Regions from separate parts of the Paenibacillus sp. EC2-1 genome, predicted to be linked through region 2. Evidence: a T-box and tRNA genes for the amino acid it is inferred to sense, from the RefSeq annotation. Region 2 holds a T-box; the other regions hold tRNA genes.

What was found. A T-box is a leader RNA that pairs with one kind of tRNA and senses whether it is charged. The one in region 2 lies ahead of metG (methionine--tRNA ligase), so its partner is inferred to be a tRNA-Met.
Region 1: it encodes a tRNA-Met, which carries the amino acid that the T-box ahead of metG (methionine--tRNA ligase) is inferred to sense. The anticodon was not compared.
Region 3: it encodes a tRNA-Met, which carries the amino acid that the T-box ahead of metG (methionine--tRNA ligase) is inferred to sense. The anticodon was not compared.

What each region holds. Positions count from the first base shown of each region.
Region 1 is NZ_CP186006.1:4,619,011-4,622,263, forward strand. It holds gene ACK8P5_RS21620 (PspA/IM30 family protein) at 1-259, opposite strand, end outside; gene ACK8P5_RS21625 (LiaF transmembrane domain-containing protein) at 307-612, opposite strand; tRNA gene ACK8P5_RS21630 (tRNA-Leu) at 927-1,006, opposite strand; tRNA gene ACK8P5_RS21635 (tRNA-Arg) at 1,015-1,091, opposite strand; tRNA gene ACK8P5_RS21640 (tRNA-Cys) at 1,103-1,176, opposite strand; tRNA gene ACK8P5_RS21645 (tRNA-Gly) at 1,189-1,263, opposite strand; tRNA gene ACK8P5_RS21650 (tRNA-Gln) at 1,272-1,346, opposite strand; tRNA gene ACK8P5_RS21655 (tRNA-His) at 1,371-1,446, opposite strand; tRNA gene ACK8P5_RS21660 (tRNA-Trp) at 1,468-1,541, opposite strand; tRNA gene ACK8P5_RS21665 (tRNA-Tyr) at 1,549-1,634, opposite strand; tRNA gene ACK8P5_RS21670 (tRNA-Thr) at 1,638-1,713, opposite strand; tRNA gene ACK8P5_RS21675 (tRNA-Phe) at 1,734-1,809, opposite strand; tRNA gene ACK8P5_RS21680 (tRNA-Asp) at 1,840-1,916, opposite strand; tRNA gene ACK8P5_RS21685 (tRNA-Met) at 1,951-2,027, opposite strand; tRNA gene ACK8P5_RS21690 (tRNA-Val) at 2,045-2,120, opposite strand; tRNA gene ACK8P5_RS21695 (tRNA-Glu) at 2,179-2,253, opposite strand; tRNA gene ACK8P5_RS21700 (tRNA-Ser) at 2,272-2,363, opposite strand; tRNA gene ACK8P5_RS21705 (tRNA-Asn) at 2,369-2,444, opposite strand; rRNA gene ACK8P5_RS21710 (23S ribosomal RNA) at 2,582-3,253, opposite strand, start outside.
Region 2 is NZ_CP186006.1:3,083,070-3,086,322, reverse strand. It holds gene ACK8P5_RS14460 (ABC-F family ATP-binding cassette domain-containing protein) at 1-509, shown strand, start outside; gene ACK8P5_RS14455 (hypothetical protein) at 596-1,156, shown strand; T-box leader at 1,245-1,509, shown strand; gene metG (methionine--tRNA ligase) at 1,557-3,200, shown strand.
Region 3 is NZ_CP186006.1:1,426,494-1,429,746, forward strand. It holds rRNA gene ACK8P5_RS06635 (23S ribosomal RNA) at 1-821, shown strand, start outside; rRNA gene rrf (5S ribosomal RNA) at 910-1,026, shown strand; tRNA gene ACK8P5_RS06645 (tRNA-Asn) at 1,036-1,111, shown strand; tRNA gene ACK8P5_RS06650 (tRNA-Ser) at 1,116-1,207, shown strand; tRNA gene ACK8P5_RS06655 (tRNA-Glu) at 1,226-1,300, shown strand; tRNA gene ACK8P5_RS06660 (tRNA-Val) at 1,437-1,512, shown strand; tRNA gene ACK8P5_RS06665 (tRNA-Met) at 1,530-1,606, shown strand; tRNA gene ACK8P5_RS06670 (tRNA-Asp) at 1,627-1,703, shown strand; tRNA gene ACK8P5_RS06675 (tRNA-Lys) at 1,727-1,802, shown strand; tRNA gene ACK8P5_RS06680 (tRNA-Gly) at 1,838-1,912, shown strand; tRNA gene ACK8P5_RS06685 (tRNA-Arg) at 1,918-1,994, shown strand; tRNA gene ACK8P5_RS06690 (tRNA-Leu) at 2,049-2,128, shown strand; tRNA gene ACK8P5_RS06695 (tRNA-Pro) at 2,289-2,362, shown strand; gene ACK8P5_RS06700 (BofC C-terminal domain-containing protein) at 2,539-3,225, shown strand.

The sequences.
Region 1 (3,253 bases), 1.5 Mb from region 2:
CTAGGTGATCCTCACCTGCTTTGAGAGCCAGAAGTGCCTGCTCTTCCCGTTTAACTTTCATCGTCTCCGCTTGAGTTACTTGCTGATTTAGTTGTCTTGTATGTGCCTCACACTGTTGCAAAAGCTTCTCAGCTTCAGTAATGTCCTGCCGAGTTGTGTGAAGGAATTGATCGATCAGCCGAACCGGATCCTGACTTTGTTCAAGCTTTTCATTTAATGTTGCTGCTGTTATATCTCTAATCCGTCGAAAAACACTCATATTTTCTTTATCCTCCTCTTCCTTCAGGTTAAAGCTTTTGTAGATTGTTAGTAACGTCTCCGTCCGTTTTTAAGACGGGAAACGCCGTAGACAATCAGGACGATACCAAGAATTGGACCAATAATCCAAGAAAGCTTACCGATCAGTGAAAGTACACCGATTGCTAATACGATCCAGCCAAAAAACGTATTACCACGCTGGATTCCGTAATACCCCAGTGCAATCATTGCTATTGGTATCAATAACTTAAATAACATGCCTAGCAAAGGACCTAATACACCCAGTAATACTAATGCTCCTAAAGCAATGAGCAGAATTCCAATTCCATTTCCATTACCATTTGAATTTCTCATGTATACACCGCCTTTCCTTTCCAAATCAATTGTTTATGACTTGTTCAACCTTATGACTTTATTTTAGGTTAATTCAATACAATCTAAAACGGACCCCGGACGGTTTTTGATCCTCGACTTAAGTCGGGGATGGAGTGCGACCTCCGTCTATACACGTCCAAGACCACTAAACAAAACAATGCAAAAAAAAGCGAATGCTGGCTTGGCGCCGATCATTCGCTTTTCTCGTATGTAGAATACAGATAAATTTCTTTTCCTAATTTATTATAAACATAAAAAAAGAACGTGGATTAAATCCACGTTCTTACTGGTGATGCCGGTGAAGGGACTCGAACCCCCACGGTTTCCCTCACGATTTTGAGTCGCGCGCGTCTGCCAATTCCGCCACACCGGCTAAATAAATGGCGTGCCCTAAGAGATTCGAACTCCTGGCCTTTTGATTCGTAGTCAAACGCTCTATCCAGCTGAGCTAAGGGCACAAAATATGAAATGGAGGCGCCACCCAGATTCGAACTGGGGATAAAGCTTTTGCAGAGCTGTGCCTTACCACTTGGCTATGGCGCCATATAATTAAAATGGAGCGGACGACGGGAATCGAACCCGCGACCCTCGCCTTGGCAAGGCGATGCTCTACCGCTGAGCCACGTCCGCAAAATCAATGGCTGGGGATATAGGATTCGAACCTATGCATGACGGAGTCAAAGTCCGTTGCCTTACCGCTTGGCTAATCCCCAATATGATTTGTTTTTTTTGAATTATGGGGCGATCGATGGGACTTGAACCCACGAATGCCGGAGCCACAGACCGGTGCGTTAACCCCTTCGCCACGACCGCCACATTCAAAAAATATTCAATTGGCAGGGGCAGCAGGAATTGAACCCACACCAACGGTTTTGGAGACCGTTGTTCTACCTTTAAACTATGCCCCTATAAAACTGGTGGAGGATGATGGATTCGAACCACCGAACCCGTACGGGAGCAGATTTACAGTCTGATGCGTTTGGCCACTTCGCTAATCCTCCAAATGGTGCCGGCGAGAGGACTTGAACCCCCAACCTACTGATTACAAGTCAGTTGCTCTACCAGTTGAGCTACACCGGCGTATACAGTTTTAATAAAGATGGTGGCTCGGGACGGAATCGAACCGCCGACACGAGGATTTTCAGTCCTCTGCTCTACCGACTGAGCTACCGAGCCATAAAGCTCTTTCGGTTTATGAATCAAAAATGGCGGAACTGACGGGATTCGAACCCGCGATCTCCTGCGTGACAGGCAGGCATGTTAGGCCTCTACACCACAGTTCCATAATATTGATCGCTAATGTTCAAGCGATATAATTGGTTGCGGGGACAGGATTTGAACCTGTGACCTTCGGGTTATGAGCCCGACGAGCTACCGAACTGCTCCACCCCGCGTCATTAAAAGGTGTTTATGGTGGAGGCTGAGGGGTTCGAACCCCCGACCCTCTGCTTGTAAGGCAGATGCTCTCCCAGCTGAGCTAAGCCTCCATATCAAAACCGAATTTCATCTTACCAAATGTTCAATCTAAAATCAAGTGTTAAAAAATGGTGACCCGTAGGGGATTCGAACCCCTGTTACCTCCGTGAAAGGGAGGTGTCTTAACCCCTTGACCAACGGGCCTTGCAATGAAATAAATAGTGGCGGAGAGAGAGGGATTCGAACCCTCGAGACGCTTTTGGCGCCTACACGATTTCCAATCGTGCTCCTTCGGCCAACTCGGACACCTCTCCATAAATGGCTCCCCGAACAGGACTCGAACCTGTGACAACTCGATTAACAGTCGAGTGCTCTACCAACTGAGCTATCAGGGAACATTATTCAATTCAAGTGTTTGATCACTTGAAAACTAGATACGAAACTTAAATTTGCGAATTTGCATTGTTCCTGAAAGTCTTGCTCCGATGCAAAGCGTATCGCTTCCGAAGCTAGTTTTCTTTCAGAAAACTTGTAGGATAAGCCCTCGACCGATTAGTATTGGTCAGCTCCATGCATTGCTGCACTTCCACCTCCAACCTATCTACCTCGTCGTCTTCAAGGGGTCTTACTAATTGGGAAATCTCATCTTGAGGGGGCTTCACGCTTAGATGCTTTCAGCGCTTATCCCGTCCATACGTAGCTACCCAGCCATGCTCCTGGCGGAACAACTGGTGCACCAGCGGTATGTCCATCCCGGTCCTCTCGTACTAAGGACAGCTCCTCTCAAATTTCCTACGCCCACGACAGATAGGGACCGAACTGTCTCACGACGTTCTGAACCCAGCTCGCGTACCGCTTTAATGGGCGAACAGCCCAACCCTTGGGACCTACTTCAGCCCCAGGATGCGATGAGCCGACATCGAGGTGCCAAACCTCCCCGTCGATGTGGACTCTTGGGGGAGATAAGCCTGTTATCCCCAGGGTAGCTTTTATCCGTTGAGCGATGGCCCTTCCATGCGGTACCACCGGATCACTAAGCCCGACTTTCGTCCCTGCTCGACTTGTAGGTCTCGCAGTCAAGCTCCCTTATGCCTTTGCACTCTTCGAATGATTTCCAACCATTCTGAGGGAACCTTGGGGCGCCTCCGTTACTCTTTAGGAGGCGACCGCCCCAGTCAAACTGCCCACCAGACACTGTCCCCGC
Region 2 (3,253 bases):
TAAAACGAGGAGAAAAGATTGCAGTTACTGGTCATAATGGCATCGGAAAATCTACAATGTTAAAAACATTACTTGGCGACATTTCCCCGCTTAGTGGTTCAATACAGATCGGTGACGGAGTTAAGGCAGGATATTTTGCACAGGAATCTGAAACGCCTCAAGAGACTCCTCTAGAGTATTTATGGAGCTTTCGTCCAGATCTGACGCAAAAAGAAATTAGACAGACGCTCGCAAGCGCAGGGTTGACCGATAAGCATATTCGTCGATCCATGTCTCTATTGAGTGGTGGTGAACAAGCCAAGGTCCGGTTGAGTAAATTAATGATTACACCTAGCAATATGCTTATTCTGGATGAACCTACGAATCATCTCGACGTTCAAGCGAAGGCATCATTACAAGGTGCGCTTGAGAAATATGAAGGGACGATAATATTAGTCTCCCATGAGCCTGAATTTTATAAAGATTGGGTAACTGATGTGTGGAATGTACAGGATTGGCATAGAAGCTAATTCAATCTATAATAATATGGTGTAAAATTCCATGGAATGAACAGGAGAGATGTAATGATCAGGTTCAATATACGGAGTGAAGCATTTTGATTAAATGCCGCAGTATTTATTTGATTTTAGCCGGGTTGGTTGTTGTTATCCTAGTGTGTTCAACGATCCTTAAGAAGGAACAGAACACAGCGTACAGCGCTAAAGGCACGTTGGAGAGCGTGACAGGCTCATCGTTATATCAAGTATGGTTCGGTTATAGTACAATACTGCAAAATAAAGAAAGTTCCCTAGACAGAGAACATATTGAAGATCTTTATACCTCGTTATCTGTGATAGAAGCTCACTCTCAAACCGTAGATGAAGCGGTTCATGCACAAGTATTGACACCGATTGCGAAGAATATGAAGCAGATTGCAGATGGAATCAAGAGAAGTTATGCGAAGAATGGGAAATTAACAGAAGACGATCAGGCGAGTTACTCCAAGATGATGAAGCAATCAGAAATGTTAATATCATCACTCTCTAAGGTTTACTACGTTCCCGATTCCTTGGAAGGCGCAGAAGTTACGTTAGACATTAATAAGAATGATGACTATCGTAAACTGCTTGAGTTGAATAAAGAATTGAAACAATATATCGATTCATCGAAATCATGAATGTGAATAAAAATGCGCCCTTCTTCATACACATAGGGTTGACTTTATAAGTCTATTCCGTATAATATCCATTAACTTGAATATTCTGTAAAAAGCTGAGAAGAGAAAGAGTACCATGGTGATTTCTTTAAACAGAGAGCTCCGGTAGCTGAAAAGGAGTAAAGAATATCTGTGGGAATATGGTCTCTGAGCTGCGCTTCGAACCCTATAAGGGAGTAGGCTGCGCCGGAACCCGCACCCGTTAACGTGCTAGGGTATACACGCATTTTTATGCGTCGTACCTGAAGAGGTGAATGTCGCGAGACATTTGTAAAATTGGGTGGTACCACGTGAGCAAAGCTCTCGTCCCTTTGGGATGAGGGCTTTTTTTGTTGCCTAAAAATATAAGGAGGAATCACTTATGACGAACATTTTTATTGGTGGTGCATGGCCGTATGCTAACGGATCGTTACATTTGGGAAGACTAGCGAGTCTACTTCCGGGGGATGTGCTGGCACGTTATTTCCGTGCTAAAGGTGATAACGTACTGTTTGTTTCAGGAAGTGATTGTCACGGCACACCCGTAGCTGTTCAAGCTGCGAAAGAAGGTGTATCACCTTCGGATTATGCGGGCAGATATCATAAGGAATTTCTTGAGTGCTTTGAGAAGTTGGGATTCTCATATGATAAGTACACCCGAACTGATGTGGATTATCACCATAATGTGGTGAAGGAGTTATTCTTAAAGTTGCTCGACAACAAATATTTGTATAGAAAAACAATACAGCAGAATTATTGTGAGACGGATCGTCAGTTTTTGCCGGACCGCTATGTGGAAGGAACTTGTCCGGTTTGCGGACATCGTGCACGTGGAGATCAGTGTGATTTCTGCTCTACCTTGCTAGATCCTTTAGATCTGAGGGATAGATCGTGCAAATTATGCGGATCGACACCAGTAGAACGTCCAACAGAGCATTTCTACATTTCGTTATCTCATTTTCAGAGTCAACTAGAGGATTATCTGTATCGTGAGAAAGGATGGAGGGAGAACGCCAAGCTGTTGACGAGTCGGTATCTTATGGAGGGGCTTAAAGACCGGGCAGTTACAAGGGACTTATCTTGGGGAGTCGATGTTCCAGTGAGCGGTTTCGAGGATAAAAAAATCTATGTTTGGATAGAAGCAGTATGCGGTTATTTATCGGCAAGCAAACAGTGGGCTGATGAGGTTGGTGGAAACTGTGAGTCATTCTGGCTTGAGGGAAAAGGTGATATCGTATCGTATTATGTACACGGCAAAGATAACGTACCTTTTCATACTTTAATATGGCCAGCGATTTTACTGGGAATCGGAGGATTTCATCTCCCTGATAAAATTATTTCCTGTGAATACATGACTCTTGAAGGACAGAAGTTCTCAACCAGTAGGAATTGGGCTGTTTGGGTTCCAGATTTATTAAGGCGGTATGATCCAGATTCGATTCGCTACTTCCTAATAGCTAATGGACCAGAAAAGCGGGATGCTGATTTCTCGTGGAGGGAATTTATACACAGCCACAACGGAGAGTTACTTGGTGCTTATGGTAATTTCGTTAATCGGACATTAGCTTTTATTGAAAAGTCATTTAACGGAGAAATACCAAAAGGTGAAATATCTGAGACATGGCGAAATAACATTGAAGAACTTTACTTGAAAGCAGGGACACTTATTGAAAGCGGTCAACTTAAGGAAGCCCTAGAGTTAATCTTTTCTAGTATTCGCAAGGCAAACAAATACTTTGACGAACAAAAGCCGTGGCTTCAATTGAAGGAGCAACGAGATGCATGCGAACAAACCTTGTATACATGTGTGCAGACGATTGCTAATCTCGCTCAGTTGCTAAACCCGTTTATTCCTTTTTCATGTGAGAAAGTTAGAGGATTTCTGAATTTGAAAGAGCCTACATGGAAGCCTGTGTTTGTATCGTCTCAACAGAGAATAGTCGGGCTTATAATACTGTTTGAACGAATTGATGTTAAGCGGATAGATGAGGAGACAACACTACTGAACAATCAGCTGTCAGAATAGCAATATATCTTGGTCAAAATAATATAAGCCTTTAAGAAGGGTGAGCATCTTTT
Region 3 (3,253 bases), 1.7 Mb from region 2:
AGCTTTACTGCAGCTTGATATTGGATTTGGGTACGATCTGTACAGGATAGGTGGGAGCCTAAGAAACAGGAGCGCAAGCTTCTGTGGAGGCGCCGTTGGGATACCACCCTGATCGTATCTAGGTTCTAACCTAGTACCGTGAACCGGTGCGGGGACAGTGTCTGGTGGGCAGTTTGACTGGGGCGGTCGCCTCCTAAAGAGTAACGGAGGCGCCCCAAGGTTCCCTCAGAATGGTTGGAAATCATTCGAAGAGTGCAAAGGCATAAGGGAGCTTGACTGCGAGACCTACAAGTCGAGCAGGGACGAAAGTCGGGCTTAGTGATCCGGTGGTACCGCATGGAAGGGCCATCGCTCAACGGATAAAAGCTACCCTGGGGATAACAGGCTTATCTCCCCCAAGAGTCCACATCGACGGGGAGGTTTGGCACCTCGATGTCGGCTCATCGCATCCTGGGGCTGAAGTAGGTCCCAAGGGTTGGGCTGTTCGCCCATTAAAGCGGTACGCGAGCTGGGTTCAGAACGTCGTGAGACAGTTCGGTCCCTATCTGTCGTGGGCGTAGGAAATTTGAGAGGAGCTGTCCTTAGTACGAGAGGACCGGGATGGACATACCGCTGGTGCACCAGTTGTTCCGCCAGGAGCATGGCTGGGTAGCTACGTATGGACGGGATAAGCGCTGAAAGCATCTAAGCGTGAAGCCCCCCTCAAGATGAGATTTCCCAATTAGTAAGACCCCTTGAAGACGACGAGGTAGATAGGTTGGAGGTGGAAGTGCAGCAATGCATGGAGCTGACCAATACTAATCGGTCGAGGGCTTATCCTACAAGCTTTACGAATGTAATTCGTAAGCTATGATAATTCGCAAATTCAAGTTTCGTATCTAGTTTTCAAGTGATCAAACACTTGAACCGTTTGGTGGCGATAGCGGAAGGGTTCCACACGTACCCATCCCGAACACGACCGTTAAGCCTTCCAGCGCCGATGGTACTTGGACCGAAGGGTCCCGGGAGAGTAGGACGTCGCCAAGCGGTACATATTCCCTGATAGCTCAGTTGGTAGAGCACTCGACTGTTAATCGAGTTGTCACAGGTTCGAGTCCTGTTCGGGGAGCCATTATGGAGAGGTGTCCGAGCTGGCCGAAGGAGCACGATTGGAAATCGTGTAGGCGCCACAAGCGTCTCGAGGGTTCGAATCCCTCTCTCTCCGCCAGCTAGGATTTATATATAAGGCCCGTTGGTCAAGGGGTTAAGACACCTCCCTTTCACGGAGGTAACAGGGGTTCGAATCCCCTACGGGTCACCATTTATTTTATTGCTTCAAGGGGATGAGAATCCCACGGTTCGTCGAAGCATAGACATCGATAGGAATACTTCGCAGTCTCGAGCAGAGTGAGAGTATCCCCTACGGGTCACCATTATTTATTAATAACAAGATTTATGGAGGCTTAGCTCAGCTGGGAGAGCATCTGCCTTACAAGCAGAGGGTCGGGGGTTCGAACCCCTCAGCCTCCACCATAAACACCTTTTAATGACGCGGGGTGGAGCAGTTCGGTAGCTCGTCGGGCTCATAACCCGAAGGTCACAGGTTCAAATCCTGTCCCCGCAACCAATTATTATCTACATAGGTATGGAACTGTGGTGTAGAGGCCTAACATGCCTGCCTGTCACGCAGGAGATCGCGGGTTCGAATCCCGTCAGTTCCGCCATTATTTCTCTAATCTTTGATTGAGAGCCATTAGCTCAGTTGGTAGAGCACCTGACTTTTAATCAGGGTGTCGAAGGTTCGAGTCCTTCATGGCTCACCATCTTTGTTAAGTATGAATAACTGAATATATGTTTTGCGGACGTGGCTCAGCGGTAGAGCATCGCCTTGCCAAGGCGAGGGTCGCGGGTTCGATTCCCGTCGTCCGCTCCATATTTGCGCCCTTAGCTCAGCTGGATAGAGCGTTTGACTACGAATCAAAAGGCCGGGAGTTCGAATCTCTCAGGGCGCGCCATTTTATTTTTATAAGTGGATTTATCCTCTGTTAAAGAGGTTGTTTTTATTTTAAGCCGGTGTGGCGGAATTGGCAGACGCGCGCGACTCAAAATCGTGAGGGAAACCGTGGGGGTTCGAGTCCCTTCACCGGCATCGTATGAATACTGGAAAGCCTCTTAGGATATCGATCCTGAGGGCTTTTTTAGTGATATAGCATTGGTTTACATAGAATGGAGTAATCTTTCTTAGCTGTTAAAAAACTCTTTTAAATCTATTGAATTTATGCTATTATCTTATTACTGTTTTCTTTTTTCGGGACGTAGCTCAGCTTGGTAGAGCACCTGGTTTGGGACCAGGGGGTCGCATGTTCAAATCGTGTCGTCCCGATTGATAAAGAATCCATGAATCAGAGTATTTCTGGTTTATGGATTCTTTTTGTGTTTTTCACTTTTTTATAAAAAGTAATAGTAAATCACGGGTTGATATTTTGAATAAATAAATAGTGTATCGGTCAAACTATGAAAAACATGAGACAGAAGGGGATATACTTGAGTATTTTCCGAATGAAAAAACAATTAAGGAAAAGATGGAAACGGTGGAAACGGGCCATTTGGACCTTTACTCTCTTTTTGATCATTGGTTGTTTAGCCTGGGCAGGACAGACGTTGCCTGATCAAATGAAAAAACTGTTAACACAGATGACGGATGAATCACCTATTGCCATAGAAACGCTGAATTATTTACAAAACAGTGGAGATCTAGAGTCCGATGAGCAGCGTGTATTTATGCAGCACCTTAATAACGCTCAAGGAAAAATGAAGGTTCATCTCGTGACCTCGTTTGTGTGTGGTGAAGAGGAACAGGTTATCGGGGATCTTGATACCGATACTATCTATTCGCTTATGAACAATAACCCATCTTGGAAAGGAAAGATGGACGACAACGGTGAAGTATGGCTCGAAGAAACAGTGACAGATGACCTATCTCCCACTTGTAAGGAACAAGCTTACATGAGCATAGATGCAAACGGGAACCTTACATTGTTCGAGGGGCCACCACAAGAAGAAAAGGTACTGAGAACCTTTTTTCAGTTAGACATTGGATCGATGGAGTCATCTTTGCCAAAGGATGTACTGAAGCAACTTCAAGATGGCATACGTATTCAGGATATTGAAGAGTACAATAGTGTTCTGTCGACGTTTAGTGATTATGCAAGGGATTTGGCCGAAAATGTAATGAAAGCTCACTAAATGAAGCTAGAGCAGCTACTTACTAAGG